One region of the Pelorhabdus sp. sgz311001 genome, then DNA from elsewhere that is predicted to be linked to it. Evidence: riboswitches for the same ligand, from Rfam matches in the RefSeq annotation. Region 1 holds a riboswitch; the other holds the start of a gene.

What was found. A riboswitch is a leader RNA that binds a small molecule or an ion and turns the genes downstream of it on or off. The one in region 1 is predicted to bind cobalamin.
Region 2: another riboswitch for cobalamin. It lies ahead of cobI (precorrin-2 C(20)-methyltransferase); the one in region 1 lies ahead of cbiD (cobalt-precorrin-5B (C(1))-methyltransferase CbiD).

What each region holds. Positions count from the first base shown of each region.
Region 1 covers NZ_JBVXUT010000001.1:835,981-843,729, reverse strand. Annotated here, with positions in the region: gene cbiT (precorrin-6Y C5,15-methyltransferase (decarboxylating) subunit CbiT) at 1-517, opposite strand, end outside; gene cbiE (precorrin-6y C5,15-methyltransferase (decarboxylating) subunit CbiE) at 514-1,140, opposite strand; gene cbiD (cobalt-precorrin-5B (C(1))-methyltransferase CbiD) at 1,125-2,213, opposite strand; cobalamin riboswitch at 2,323-2,495, opposite strand; gene AC0MXB_RS04355 (hypothetical protein) at 2,696-3,052, shown strand; gene AC0MXB_RS04350 (hypothetical protein) at 3,123-3,281, shown strand; gene AC0MXB_RS04345 (ArnT family glycosyltransferase) at 3,297-4,886, opposite strand; gene AC0MXB_RS04340 (ArnT family glycosyltransferase) at 4,902-6,455, opposite strand; gene AC0MXB_RS04335 (NAD-dependent epimerase/dehydratase family protein) at 6,462-7,385, opposite strand; gene AC0MXB_RS04330 (lysylphosphatidylglycerol synthase transmembrane domain-containing protein) at 7,423-7,749, opposite strand, start outside.
Region 2 covers NZ_JBVXUT010000003.1:86,355-94,103, forward strand. Annotated here, with positions in the region: gene AC0MXB_RS09260 (ABC transporter permease) at 22-762, opposite strand; gene AC0MXB_RS09265 (ABC transporter ATP-binding protein) at 762-1,601, opposite strand; gene AC0MXB_RS09270 (ABC transporter ATP-binding protein) at 1,598-2,392, opposite strand; gene AC0MXB_RS09275 (FecCD family ABC transporter permease) at 2,392-3,402, opposite strand; gene AC0MXB_RS09280 (ABC transporter substrate-binding protein) at 3,386-4,351, opposite strand; gene cobI (precorrin-2 C(20)-methyltransferase) at 4,395-5,096, opposite strand; cobalamin riboswitch at 5,257-5,437, opposite strand; gene AC0MXB_RS09290 (YecA family protein) at 5,560-6,783, opposite strand; gene AC0MXB_RS09295 (hypothetical protein) at 6,998-7,749, shown strand, end outside.

The DNA.
Region 1 (7,749 bases):
AACCCACTTTTTTCAGCCGATTTACCTGCATTTGAAAACATTCCGCTTCATAATTTCTTTGTGATAACAAGGAAAGAGCATTGGTGACGGTTTCCAGCGTAATTGCTGTAAGAACAAGCCGTCCCGTTTCTTTCAATAATAAGTCACAATTTTCTAGGATCGCCGGTAAACTGCCGCCACTCCCACCGATAAGAATCGTATCGGCTTGCGGCAAATTATCGAGCGCCTTTGGCGCTGCACCGCAAATTGCCGTCAAATTTTCCACTTTAAATTTTTTACTGTTGGCTTCAATCAGCGCTATACCTTCGGGCTCTCGCTCTATCGCATAAACATGACCTTGCGGCGCCATAAGTGCTGCTTCAACGCTTAATGACCCGGTTCCAGCACCAATATCGATCACCATAGCGTCTGTAGCAATTTTTGCCTTACACAGCACGAGAGCTCGCACTTCCGCTTTAGTCATTGGAATATTGCCTCGTATAAATTCACCATCAGAAATTCCTGGGGAATGTATCATCCTGTCACCACCATTACGGAATGAGAAAATCCAGCTACTTTTACAACTTCTTGTAAAGTGGAACTTACTATTTTCTCTTCTTGATAAGAAAGAGCTTCACACAAATAGACTTTTGCTTCCAACGGCCAGCCTCCAGCAATAAGTTCTGCGGCAATCCAACTGGGACAATGAACTGGGTCTGTTAAAAAAGCGATTTTCTTGCATTGATTAAACATAAAAACATCACGTTTCGCTTCTCGCCCATGCAAGCTCACTAGCGTTGCATCCTGCCATACCGAAGCGATACGAGAAAAAGCCATTTGAAAAGAACTAATACCTGGGATCACTTCTAGCTTCGCCTGAGGCAAAAACCGTTGTACTGCAGGCAAAAGACTATAACAGCCGGGATCTCCCGACACTAAAATAACAACATCATCTTGTTGTAAATATTGTTCAATTAAAGTCATCAATGCAGGAATTTCTTTATCAATCGGTAAAGTGATTTGCCCTGGTTCACTAAGTGCAGCAAGGGCCCGACGGCTTCCTGCTAATATTTTTGCAGCTTTTATCTTTTTTTGGGCAATTGGCAATATATAATCAGGTGAGCCTGGCCCGATCCCAACTATAACTATTTTATGATCCATCCCATTTTTCCCCCGATACATTTCGCACCAGCATCTGCTGCTAAAAATTCACCTTTTAAAGTAATAAGAACAGTTCCTACTTTTAGTTCATTAAAGACATACCGCTCTGCCCGCAAACTCGCTCTTGCAGCAATGACTTCATAGACCTTTTCTAATTGATAATTTTCTAAAACCGTCATCGCTGCTTCTGCCGTTGTACAATCTAAAATTTCGGTAACAGCCGCTTGTGGCGCACCTAATGCAGCGGAATAAGCGGCAATCGTTTCCAGCCGTCCATCGGCCATCCGGTTATGTGTATGAAAAATGCCAGCAGCAACTTTAGCTAATTTGCCTAAATGTCCTACTAACAGTACTTCTTTAAGACCATTTTGCGCCGCATTTTCCAGCATATGTCCAATAAAGTTGCTTGTTTGAACAATGAATTCAAGGGGAATATGCAATTTTTCTACTGCTGCATCCTGGCCAATTCGACCAGGAACAAACACAACAGCTTCATGTCCCAAAGCTTTTACAACACTAATCTGAGGCGTCAAGGAATTTTTAAAGGCTTCTTCACTCATCGGCTTTACAATGCCGCTTGTACCAATTATCGAAATGCCACCTTCAATGCCCAGCATAGGATTTAACGTTTTTTTTGCAAGAACTTCACCTTGTGGAACTGAAATGGTGACAATAGCACCTGTTTGAGGCGGCAGAAGCTCCGATAGAACTAACTCAATCATTTTGCGCGGACCTGGGTTCACGGCAGGTTCCCCTACTGACACAGACAAGCCCGGTTTAGTAACAGTGCCAACTCCCTTACCAGCTCGTATCATAATGCCTGGCTGGTTAGTGAGTTCTACCGTGACTTCAATTTCCGTTCCGTGAGTAATATCAGGATCATCGCCACCATCTTTGATTACATAAGCCCTGCCACCGTTCTCTAGCTTCTCAGCTTTAGCAATCGGTACAGTAATTGGATATTTCTGCGGTGATAAAACCTCTACTTTAGTAACAAATTGATTCCTTGCGGCTAAAACTGCAGCCTTCGTCGCAGCAGCAGCGCAAGAACCTGTCGTATACCCTTCTTTCATTTTTTGACTTGCTAACAAAAGGAAATCCCCCCTTTGATTTTGGCAAAGGGGGGTAAAAGAGACAGAGCTGTTCGCAATTACCCACCTCCCCATCTCTCGTAGGTCATAACGGCGTGTGTCAGAACAGGCAGGTCTCCTGACTCTGGCTCATCGCGCTACTTAGCCTTCCCGAATTTCTCCAGTGGCATTGATAAGAGCGCTCACCATTACAGTGGCGGGACCGCGCCGGCTTTTCACCGGTCTTCCCAATTAAGCAAAAGCACCTATTCCCTTGATTATCAATTTATATTTTGTATATTCCATTATTTTAGCAAAATTCCTGCTTTAAAACGTGTAAAAAGAATATTCAGTTTTTAAAGTATGACAAAAGCACTAAAATTCCCTTATTATCATAAAATTTCATTTTTTTCTTGTTTTTCATGGTATAATATAGAATGAATAGATATTTGCTTATTTTATAAAGAGAAAGGTCGTTTGATGCTGTGTATTCTCCTGAAAATCCTTTAAAAGTCCGTCTAGCAAAAACTCTCTGGTTTAACACGTACCGCGCCCAAGTTACTACGCCGGAAGGTGAATATTTGGCCGCTCTTCGTCTAATTCCAACGATTCCACTTGACCGCAATGAAATTCCGGAAAATGCGCCGGAAGTAAAATCCTCTATCGTCGTCTTAGTGGAAGACGCTTTAGTAACAGATGAACATTTAGTAGAATTTGAAGCTGCTCTTGCTGATGAATTGCAGCAAGAATTAGTAAAAGTAAAATTCAAACCAGAAAATTGCCAATTCTTCTATCCCAGCCCGCCTCATATGTTGGCAGAAGAATCAGCCTTACCTCAGTAAAGGGAAAGAGAAAACAATCCTTGCCTTTCAACTTAATTGGTTCCGCAAATTACGACAAGGAGTGATTATTATGTATAATGCGGTAAGACATGAATGCGGCGGCAATGCTCATCTTGTCGGCAATAAAATGCAGCAAGGCTGGAATCAGTTTTGTTGTGACCGCTGCGGAGCTGTCTTCTTCCGTTGGATGACGGAAAAAATGGTAACTAAAAATGATGCAAGTTCCTAACAAGAACACTTTCCATTATTGCCGGTAAAAAAGAATGTTTCCATCATGTTTTTGTATTTTTTGGAAGTCGGTCGCCTCTGGTAAAGAGGTAAACCCGGCTTCTTCTTTTTCTTTCATAAGAATATACTTACCCTTTTCTTCAGAACGCTGTAAAAAGGTTTGCAGCATTTCCGTCGGCATCGTATACTTTCCAGCCCAAACATTTTTACCATTAACAGGTTCCTCTTTTAAGATAAGTCGTGGTAAAAGAACATTACCATAATATACTGCTGAGGTTTGATACTCACCATAAATTGCCCCAGTAGCATCACCAGGAAGATCGGAAACAATGCTTTTGGCGGAGCGATGATTTGCTAGAGGAATTAAATTATTCGGAATAAGAAATAATATGGAAACAATCGTTGTAAGACAGACTGCGCCAATGAGCATAGTCTGTTTTTTTTGCAGCTGCATAAAGACAAGAATCAGTACCATTAGTGTACAAGCGGTTGCTGTTACGATTTTATGAAGAGCAATCGGAATAAAATAGGCGCTCGCACCAAAAATAGCTAGCATGAAACAAGCTGGCCCGCTTAGCCACAACCAATTTGCTGCTGCCACTGACGCTGTATAGAGTTTTTCCAGATAAACTGAAATAAGCACAGCCGCTGGAAAAATTGCCGGAAATACGTAAGTGAGATACTTTGTAGCCATAAATGAGTAAAAAACAATAAAACCAAAAAACCATACAAGCAAAAACACTTCCCGTTCTCCAGCTTGCTTTATTGCTCGCCATAAAGCAGGAAATAACAAACCACTCCAAGGCAGAAGACTCAGCGGTACTAGAATTAGATAGTAATAAAAAACATTATCCTTGGGATGTTCAGAAACAGTAGCGCGCATATAATTATGAAGCCCTAAAAAGGTATCAACAAATTCCGGACCGTGCACTGTATACATCGCGTAATACCACGGACCAGCTATCAGTGCCATTAGACAAAAACCTTGTAATAAATATAGTTTTTTAAAATAATTGATATTTCGCAACAAAGCTATAAATAAAAGAGCAATCAAGCCAGGCAAAACAATGCCCACAGGGCCCTTTGTCAAAACTGCAAAGGCAGCTGCACCATAAGCCAATACGTAACAACTGCGTCCTCGGCCCTGAAATGCCAGATAGAGCCAGCCTAATGAGAGGCTCGTAAAGAAAAACATGACCCCATCAGTCAAAATCAATTTACTAATCATCCAAAATTCCAACGAAGTAGCCAACACAAGACTACCCCAGAGAGCTTGTCTTGTGCTACCGTAAAGCAGAGTGATAAATCGAAATAAAAGAACTACACTAGCAGCACCAAATAATGCGGCAGGCAGTCTCGCCGCAAAATCGTTGATACCAAATAAAGAAAAAGAACCGGCAATGAGCCAATAAATCAAAATAGGCTTATCATACCAAAATTGACCGTAAATTTGCGGCGATAGCCAGTTTCCTGATAAAACCATTTCTTTGGCGGTAAGCGCATAATTGGACTCGACAGGATCTGTAACTGGTATAATTTGATTGAATGCAAGATAAAAGAAAAAAGCAAGAAAAAATAGGCTGTAACTCATATAACGGGCCCGCAAAAGGCATCTCTCCTACTATTGTTTAATCAAAATCATTTTATCTTGTTCTTGCCACAACAGCTGCAAACTCTGTTTTGTCTTCTCGTTTAAGACAGTATAGTCTTGATAGCGAACTACAAAATAAGTTCCTCGAACAGCTTCGTCAATTACCGTACTACTGACCGACTTCCGTTTATCATCTAGTTCCTGTCCGTATAAATGAGTATAATAGGCAAAACCTGGACGTAAAAATTTAGCTACATAGATAGGCGCCTGCCCATCGTAGATATTTTTAAAATTTTCTGCCGCCGATTTCATACTTAAACTACTAGCAACTGGTCCAACTAAAAAGACAACAAGAACCGCGCTAAATAATGCAAAGGGAATAGCCTGACTAAAAATCATCATTAACACACTACGTTTCAGGTAAGCTGCCCACAATCCGCCTACAGCGAAAACAAATAACACGATGCTGACGATTGTCCCAGTCTGCAGTTCATTTTGTCTTTGCATTGCAAAAACCAAACCAACACCAAGAAGTCCCAGCAATACAGTTGCTACGATAGGCCAACTAATAAAAGATAGCTTCTGCCGCCGCTCATAAAGCCGATTTAGATACCAACCGATCACTAACGCAAGCGGTGGATACATGGGAAGAATATAGGAAACAAGTTTTGTCTGAGATATGGAAAAAAAGATAAGAATGAAAAAGCCCCAAATATTTAAGAACTGTAAATAACTAAAGGTTTGCCCATAACTTGTCAAAGAGTTTTTCACAGCCTGAACAAGCACTGCCGTCCAAGGTAAAAAACCGATCAGCATAACGGGAATATAATAATACCAAAGCACTCCCTCAGGATGTTCTGGCGACGTAAAGCGCGTCACATTATGATATCCAAAAAAAGTATCAATGAACGGAGACCCATGCGTATAAGCCATGAACCCATACCACGGCGCCGCAACAAGCAAATAGATTAAACAGCCCCGTAGAATTTGCATTTGTTTTAAAATAGCCCAGCGCCGTCCGGCTAATAAATAAAGAAAGATTATCGTTCCGGGAAAGACAAGACCAATCGGACCTTTCGCCAAAGTAGCTAGGCCGGCAAAAAGATAAAGCAGCCAGTAGCGTTTCAGCAAAAAGCCTAACAATGACGCCGTAAGACAAAACAATAGCGTCATATCAGTTACAGCCGCTTTTGATAAGTAAAAAAATTCAACCATTGTCGTCAACACTAACGCGCTCAATAAACCAGTTCGTTCATCAAATAGCTTCCTGCCTGCCTGATAGATCAAAATCACTGTTGCAACAGCTAACAGAGCCGACGGAAAACGCGCAGCGAATTCATTGATTCCGAACAATTTGAAGCTAAAAGCTACCAGCCAATAGAACAGCGGCGGTTTATCATACCAAAAATCGCCGTAAATCCTAGGTGATAGCCAATCATTAAATAGCAACATTTCCCGCGGCGTTTCACCGTAAACAGGCTCATCGGGATCTAGCAGCGGCAGTTGACCTAACTGAAAGAACGCAGTAAACAAACTAATCGCAATAATAAACCATAAGGCAGGCGTAATTCGGTTAAATTTCATTTCTTGTTAGCTTCCTTTCCCACACAGGAATTTATACGTCTTAGCTAATCCTTCCGGTAAAGTTGTTTTCGCTTTCCAGCCTAAATTACTTGTGATCGCTTGATTTTCTAGAAAGGAACGAAAGATATCGCCTTCACGCGGTGGTTCATAAGTGGTACTCATTTTTTTAGCACTAACAGTCTCAATACAATGTAGCAGCTCATTGACTGTTATTTCGGTTTTTGTGCTCACATTATAAACCTGATTGTCTTTATCAGTCTGCAAAGCAAGCAAAATTGCTTCAGCCACATCACCGGCATAAACAAAATCGCGCGTTTGTTCTCCAGTGCCAAAAATCGTAACAGGTTCATCTTGGAAGCACTTACGCGAAAAAATACTGACAACACCGCCTTCACCGCCATCGCCCTGGCGTTCGCCATACACATTAGCAAAACGCAGCACCACATAAGAAAGGCCGAACTGCGCCTGATACAACGCTAAATATTTTTCAATCGTTAATTTACTCAGTCCATAAAAAGAAGTCGGAACTGTCGGCGCAACTTCTTTCACTGGTACCTCCGCCACATCACCGTAGACAGCAGCAGTCGAGGCAAACACGACGCGCTTTACGCCATAAGTACGACAAGCTTCTAGCAAACGAACAGATCCTTGAATATTTACATCGGCATCAAATAAAGGCGATTCAATCGATGCCGGCACGCCTGTCTGCGCTGCTAAATGAACTACTGCATCAAATTTTTCCGTTGCCAACACCGTAGACATCATTTCGTGACGAATATCGCCGACAACAAGCTTCACTTTTGCTGGCACATGTTCCTTTCGTCCCGTACTTAAATTATCATAAATTACTACAGTATGACCAGCAGCAAGCAGTTTTCGCGAAAGATGCGAGCCTATAAATCCGGCCCCACCTGTAACTAAGACTTTCATAAATCGAACCCCTTCCTTTATTCGAATCTCTGAACTTTTATTTGATTTCGCGTGTTAAAAAGTTCTGACCAAACACGCGGATGGTAAAATACATACCAATCGAAAACGGCAGATATTCTGAAAAAATCCGCCATACAACAGCAAGTATGCCCACAGTTCCGGCAGGCAAATCACTGGCAAAAAGCAACACAAACGTTCCTTCCGCAATGCCAGAGCCGCCTGGTGTAGGCGCAAAATATAATAAAAGATTTAAAAAAATCATTTTTCCTAATACATGAACGAGGTCGACAGAAATTCCCATTCCCCAAAACAAGGCAGGCACCATACTATAAAGAGCTAACAGGCTAAAGGCGGATTCTACAAA
Region 2 (7,749 bases), on a different contig from region 1:
ATCACTATAGTAACGAATTGCTTAGCGACTAAGCCGCTTCATCTGCCAAAGTCCTGTCCCAATAAGAATGATCACATAGCATGCTAATACGCCAGCAGAAAACAGCGGCAGCGGCGCCCCACTGCCAACAAGACGTAATCCTTGACTAGCATGAGTTAACGGAAGCAACTGCACAACCCCCTGCAAAACAACGGGAAGTCTGTCGCTAGAAAAAAAGGTAGCGCAGAGAAACGACATAGGGGTCAATACATACGTGTTGAAATTTGCCATTTCCTCATGAGAATTCATTAACATCGCCGCAACAAAGCCAAGTGACGCAAACAGAGCGCAGTTTAATAGTAGCAGTAACCAAAAGCCCATAGAAAGCGATAATTTAGCGCCAAATACAAACGCTAAAATCAAAATAACCAGGGAAGAAATGACGCCGCGCAGCATCCCGGAAAGGACTTTTCCCAACACAAAAGCAGCAGGCTCAATCGGCGCAATCTGATATTCTTCTAGTGTTTTATGGTACAGTCTCGCCATATTTACGGGCGTCCCTACGGCGTTAAAGCTAATAATCATCGAGTTCAGCGCCACAATGCCTGGTACAATATAATCAAGATAGCTTCCCTGCTGTACCTGGATTTGACTGCCAAGGCCCCAGCCAAAGGCAACAAGATAGAGAATTGGCGATACCATACGCGATAAAATAAATCGCCCTAGGCGTCGGTTCAAAACTAGCCAGTCCCGCCAAAAAACTGTAAAAATATCAGATAGCATTATTCTGAAACCTTCCTTCCCGTAAGTTCCACAAACACATCTTCCAAATTCGTCTTTCGTAAGGCCGCCGTACCGCTTAACTGCCCCATCGCCGCCACAGCAGTTTCGCGCTCCTCAAAAAACCGTGCCTGCAAAACGCCCTCTTCCATCCATTCCAAAGCAAACTGCCCAACACGCCGACAGAGCTCTGTCGGCGTGTCCGTTACTAAGAGTCGTCCCTTTTCGAGAATAGCCACACGATCACAAAGCGCTTCTGCTTCCTCAATATAATGTGTTGTAAGAAGTACAGTCAAACCAGACTGATTGAGACTGCGAATCAGGTCCCAAAGTTTACGTCGTACCTGCGGATCAAGGCCCACTGTCGGTTCATCTAAAAAGAGAATTTTGGGTTCGTGCAGCAAAGCTCTGGCAATCATCAGCCGCCGTTTCATGCCGCCAGAAAAGGTTTGAACCATATCGTCAGACCGAGTATCTAATTCGACAAAAGCAAGCAACTCATCAATTTTCTTATGGCGAACCTCTTTAGGAATATGATGCAAACGCCCATGAAGCTCTAGGTTTTCCCACGCCGTAAGGTCCGAATCGAGATTAAAATGCTGCGGTACAACACCAATCAAAGCCTTTATGGCAATGGAGTCTGTCGCAATAGGTTCTTTTTGAATCAAAACAGAACCTTCTTGATAGGATGTCAGCATTGTTAGAATCCGGATCAAAGTGGTCTTGCCAGCGCCATTGGGGCCTAGCAAACCGAAAATTTCACCATCGCCAATGGAAAGATTCAAATGGTCAATGGCTCGCCTTTGCCCATACTGTTTTACAAGTTCGCAAATTTCAATCATAGTGTCTCCTCATTTCCTTTCGCCAGCGAACGGGCCAGTGATAAGGGCCTACCTGTTTCATCAAGCCAGATATCGGCCTCAATCCGAAACACTTCCCGCAACATCTGCTTGGTAATTACATCGGCAGGCGAACCAGCGCTATATAAAGCGCCGCTACTCAGCACAGCAATCTGATCAGAATATCGTGCTGCATGATTCATATCATGAAGTACCATGATAACAGTAATTTTTTCTTCCCGATTGAGTCTGGCAATGAGTTCGAGAATTTCTAACTGATGAGAAATATCAAGATACGTTGTCGGTTCATCAAGCAGCAAGAGACGTGGTTTTTGGGCTAAAGCCATCGCCAACCAAACTCTCTGACGTTCACCGCCCGAAAGAGTTGCCACAATCCGGTCAGCTAACTTTGTCAGCTGCGTTGTTTCGATCGCCCATTCAATAAAAGATGCATCTTCTTTTTGCGTATTTTTCCACCAACGTTGATGAGGAAAGCGACCATAACTAATTAAATCACGCACTGTCAAATCACTGGGAGCACTCGGCGTCTGCGGCAATACAGCCATAATTCGGGCCAACTCTGCTGCCGAAACAGCATAAAGCTCCTTGCCATCAAGCAGAATTTTTCCCTGCTGCGGTTTTAAAGCACGCGATAAGGTTTTTAAAAAGGTACTCTTGCCAGACCCATTTGGCCCAATAATCGAAACGATCGTACCTTCTTGAATCCTCAAAGATAAATCCTGGAACAAAAGTTTCGCGCCAAACTGAACGGTTACATTCTGCGCTATAAGCATTACGGTTCCCTCCTTAATAGATAGAGGAAAAAGGGAGCGCCAGCAAAAGCCATAATAATGCCCACAGGCAGTTCCACTGGCGCAAAAACCGTTCGGGCCATTGTATCGCTAAAAGTCACAACCGCCGCACCTAGTAACGCGGAAGCAGGCAGCACATAACGATAATCAGAACCAATAAGCAGTCTTGCTGCGTGCGGCACTACCAGGCCCACAAAGCCAAGCAACCCAGCTACACTGACAGCGCTAGCCGCTAGCAGCGCGGCCACAGCAGTGAGTAAGAGACGCGTTCTCTCGACAGCAAGTCCCAAACCAGCAGCCACTTCATCGCCAAGTTCTAATACATTTAAGCTACGTGTACTGAAAAAAGCCACGAGAGAGCCAAGTACCGTGTAAGGCAGCATGGCATAAAAATGGGGCCAGCTTCTTGCCGATAGCCCGCCAACCATCCACATGAGAGCGCCATGAACCCGATCACTAAAGAAGACTAATAAACCAGCAATGCCTGCTCCCAGAAAAGCCGAAACAGCTACACCCGCTAAAATAATCCGTACCGGACGAATGCCGCCTTTCCAGGCCAAAATATAAATTGCCATCGTCGCCGCCATAGCACCGCAAAAAGCTACTGGCGTGAGTAAATACTCCCAGTGAGGAAATAAAATCAAAATTAAAATACCAGCAAGGCCAGCCCCAGAGGAAACGCCAATAATGTGGGGATCTGCCAAAGGACTTTTCATGATCGACTGCAAAATAGCCCCAGATAAGGCTAGATTCAGTCCCACTAAAGCTCCTACAAGTGTGCGCGGCAATCGAATATTAAAAATAATCGGATTTCCCGCCCCTTGCGAAAAAAGCGTTGTAACAATTTCCTGCCAGGAAATTGTTACAGCGCCTGTAGCTAAACTATAGACAAAGGAAGCGGCAAAAGCCAAAACAAGCAAAGCTAAAACAAGTACGCGACGCCCAAGTCGACCATCGCCAGCAGAAAAGTTTTGTTTATTGAACACGGCCATACACCTCAGGATAGACGATTTTAGCCATATATTCTACAGCATCAGGAATCTTTAGACCAGGATTGAGCAAAAACAAATCAGACGGCAAAAAGTAAACCTTCTGGTTTTTCACAGCAGAGAGAGTACTCCAAGCTGGATTACTTTCTACATCGCTTTTCATCCTTGCGCCAATTTCCGCGGCATTGCCCATGGTGACCACAAAAACCATATCAGGATTGGAATCCACCAGTTTTTCTAAACTATAAGGCACATTATCACTGTCTTTATCAGGCGCCGTCGTTCCTGAAGCAACATTGACAAGGCCCAGACGTTTCGCTATACTGCCAGCAATCGTATTATCAAGCTCGACTGTTACACTTTTCGACGTAGCATGCAAAATCGCCACCTTCAACGGCGGTCCCTGCGGCACTTTTGCTTTTATGGCGCTGATTTTGTCTTGAATGGATTGCACTAATTGAGAAGCTTTGCTCTCCGTCCCGACAATCTTACCAAGTAAAGTAATCGTTGTCAGCGTATCTTCTAACGTCTTATATTTCAAAAGCAAAACCGGAATGTGATTACTTTCTAGCGTTGGCAAAAGCTTTTCATGCATTCCCTGCACGGCAATAACTAGATCCGGTTGCAACGCCATTACTTTTTCTAAATTCACATTATAGACAAAGCCGACTTCCGGCACAGAAGCAGCAGCCTCTGGCACCGATTCCGTTTTAGAACTAGGCCTGCCTGCGGCTTTCCCATCGACAGAATACAATAGATCTAAAAAAGAGGTAGAAAGCACTACGACTTTTTCCGGTTTTTTCGTTAAAGTAACTGTGCGTCCAGCATTGTCTTGTATGGTTAAATAATTCCCATCTTTCCCTTGATCGGCAGATTTTTGCGCACCACAGCCGGCAAAGAAAAGTGCTGCCACGCCACAAAGGAGTGCCAGCAAAAACATATACTTTTTCATTGCAGTCTCTTCCTTTCGCTGCTCCGTTAGATGCAGGAAGCGATTAGCCTCGTCTTGCTACAATGGTTGATAAATAGTTCAGTTTATGATCATCATTCAGATCAGACAAGTTATGTACCACTTGTTCGCCGTCTAGGCCGCAGCGGCTGATCATGACTGCTTGTTTGGCCAAGCCATGACGTTTTAATTTTTCCAAAACTTGCGGGAAATTTTTATAAACTTTCATAAGCACTACATTATCGGCTGTAGCGAAAGCCTGTTCCATTTTTTCTTCTTCCATCGTAGCTGGAATAATATTCAGTACATCGTCCCCTTCGACGATAGGATAACCTAATTTGCTGCCAATGGCGCAGAAAGCCGTAATGCCAGGAATCGTTTCAATGGGATGGCCACAGTCTTTTAACAGTCTGTATACATAAATATAAGTACTGTAGAACATAGGATCGCCCAAAGTTAAAAAAACAACCGTCTTTCCTTCATCTAAATAGTTCACGATCGTTTCCTTATTACTAGCCCAGGCATCATTCAATTGAATTTGGTCGGAAACCATAGGAAATACAAGAGTTGCAATTTCAGCCGTGTCCTTAATATAAGGTTTAGCAATTGTAAGCGCCACACTGCCTTCTTTCTTCTCCGTTTTTGGCGCAATAATAATATCAGCCGACTTAATCAAATTAATCGCTTTTAATGTAAGAAGCTCCGGATCTCCAGGGCCTACGCCCACACCATAAAAAATACCTGCCATTGCAAAAACCTCCATAAATTAAAAATAGGTCATAAAAAAACCTTTCTTAAAGCAAGAAAGGTCTTATTTCAAAAGAGCGCTGAAATCAAAAATCCTGGCTTTTGGCCAGGAAAAAAAAGATCGAACTCTTTAATCCCCTCCCCATCGCTCGTGGGTTAAAACGGTGATTGTTAAACAGGCAGTTCTCCTGACTCTGGATCATCGCTCATCCAAACCTTCCCAAGACAATCGTCTCAGTGGCATTTTCTGGTTTCGCTTCCCATTACAGTGGCGGGACCGCGCCGGCCTTGCACCGGACTTCCCTATTAAGCCCTATGGGCACCTATTTCAATCTTATGCAATTATGAAATAACAGTTAATGTAACTTATTTATATCACTTGTTTGCAAAAAAGTCAAACAAATCCGACTAGAACTACAAGTATGCCCAGCTCTCTATAAATAGAAAAACTGGGCTTTTTGCAGCTATTTGCCGCAGCACTTTTTGTATTTTTTCCCACTATTACAAGGGCAAGGATCATTGCGGCCTACCTTCACTGGCGCCACTTCACTCATGCTGCTCAGTTCCTGACAAGGCTGCAATTTCGCCGATTCATCCTCCACAAGTTCTACCGGTTTATACCCCTTCAACACCCACATGCGCGTCTGATTATGAAGCGCTGCCACATAGGGAAGCAAGGTATCTTGAAAAGATTCACTAGGAAACTCATACCCTTTTGACAAGTAAGCTAAGAGATCGCCACTGCCTTTACTATTGTTGATAATATAAAAACAATCTTCGGCTAATGCCGCCGCCTCTTCCCGATTGAGCGAATAGCACTCTTTCATAAACCGCAGGAAATTCTCTGAAGCAGAGTTTTTATCAACAAAACCGGGTTTACCAGCCTTCACAAATTGCTGCTTTAAAAAGGAGCAGTAAGGAAGTTCAGCACGACTTTTCTGTTCTCCTAGAATATAGGCCCGATCTTTTACACGATAATCGGCATAAACCTCTTTATCAATTACAATTTGACCATAGCAAGCCGCAGCTTCAGCAATGACCGCTAAGTAACGAGAAATATCCGCTTTCGCCGCAATTCCCTTTTCCTCTACTAATGCTACAAGCTGATCTTTTTCCAACAAACCATAATAATAAAGTAAACCTTGTGTAGCATAAATCCACTCAGTATTCTGTCTGATCATTTCATAAAGCTTGCCTTCATTTAAAGACTGAAAAGCCTGCTTCACACCAGTAGGAATCCAAAAAATCGTCTTCTCATCACAAGTACCAGTGCCTAAAAAGCCATAGCTTTTAAAATATCGAATAAAGTCAAGTCGTATTTTCGTGGTATAGAAGTTTACTTCTTGCGTGGCAAATCGTTTAAACCACCGCCACCGCTCTTCATCAAAAATCAGCGTCGCTGCCTCAGCAACGCCCGCTGGAATCGCCATAACAAGTAAATCGGCAAGCTCCTGTTTCTTCAAGTTGCTAGCATTCTTAACCTTTAAATTTATCCGTATTTCCGTCAATTCATCCTTGGTCAAATATCCTAAGTAACTCGTGAGTTCTTCCGGTCCACTCACCGCGCGCCATAAACGCTCTGCTAACTTTTTCTCCTGACGCTGAGCCTCTTCTATCACCTGATGCAAGGCTTCGGCTGTTTCATCGGCTGCTTCGCAGCGGATATCTTTCGAGTCTTTCTCGCTCACTTTCGTTCCTCCCATATTCATCACACAAACTACTTGGCGAATATCTTTCTCAACTCTATAGATTGTACACCATTTCACCGAGAATTGCCAAGTCATAAACAGGAAAAAAATACCAAACAATTCTTTTATTATTTTACCAGAAAAAATTACAGGACTTTTGTCGGAAAGCGCGAATAAGAAATGCCAATAATTTTTTTCTGAAAGGATGTATCGCATGGCCCATGCCGCCCTACGCCCAATGCTTCTAACCGCTTTTCTATTAGCTGCCGCCACTTCCCCAGTAACTGCCGCCCCCCTTACAATTGACGGGGAAACCACTCTAAAATATGAAACCATCCGTTATCATCGCTCTGACGTAGCTGATATCAGCGATACAGAGAGAACCTTGCGGCTAAATTTTCACCAAGCCCTTTCAGAACAAACCGAGATTTTTTTCCGCTTTGGCCATCAATCTTACGCTGGCTCTGCCACCAAGGAAAATAACAGCAGTCTAGATCAGTATGGCTTATTGATTAACAACAAGAATATGCTATTGAAAATTGGCAGCCAAGATACTTACTTAGGGGCTTACGGCGCGATGTTTGACAATAGCTCGAATGCCGGCTTTGGCATGTTTAAAGGAATCGACTGGCGTACAACGACAGGCCACATTCAATACCATGCCACCTTCGGCAAGTTAGATTCAGACTTATTCGCCGATCGTGCTAATCATATGATTTCCGGCGGCGAAATCGCCTACTTTGCTGGTTCTACTCGCTTCATGGCCAGCGCCCTTCACATCCCTCATCTGGAAAAAGCCACAACATTTACCGGCTTTAGCGTGAATTCACCCCATGGAAAAGCAGAGTATTTGGCTGAATATGTCCGTTCTTCCGCCCCTGATCAAAACCAGGGAATCCTAGTAGGAATCAACTATCAGCCCACAGAATATCAGGCGATAAAAATACTTGGCGGCGAAATTCAAGA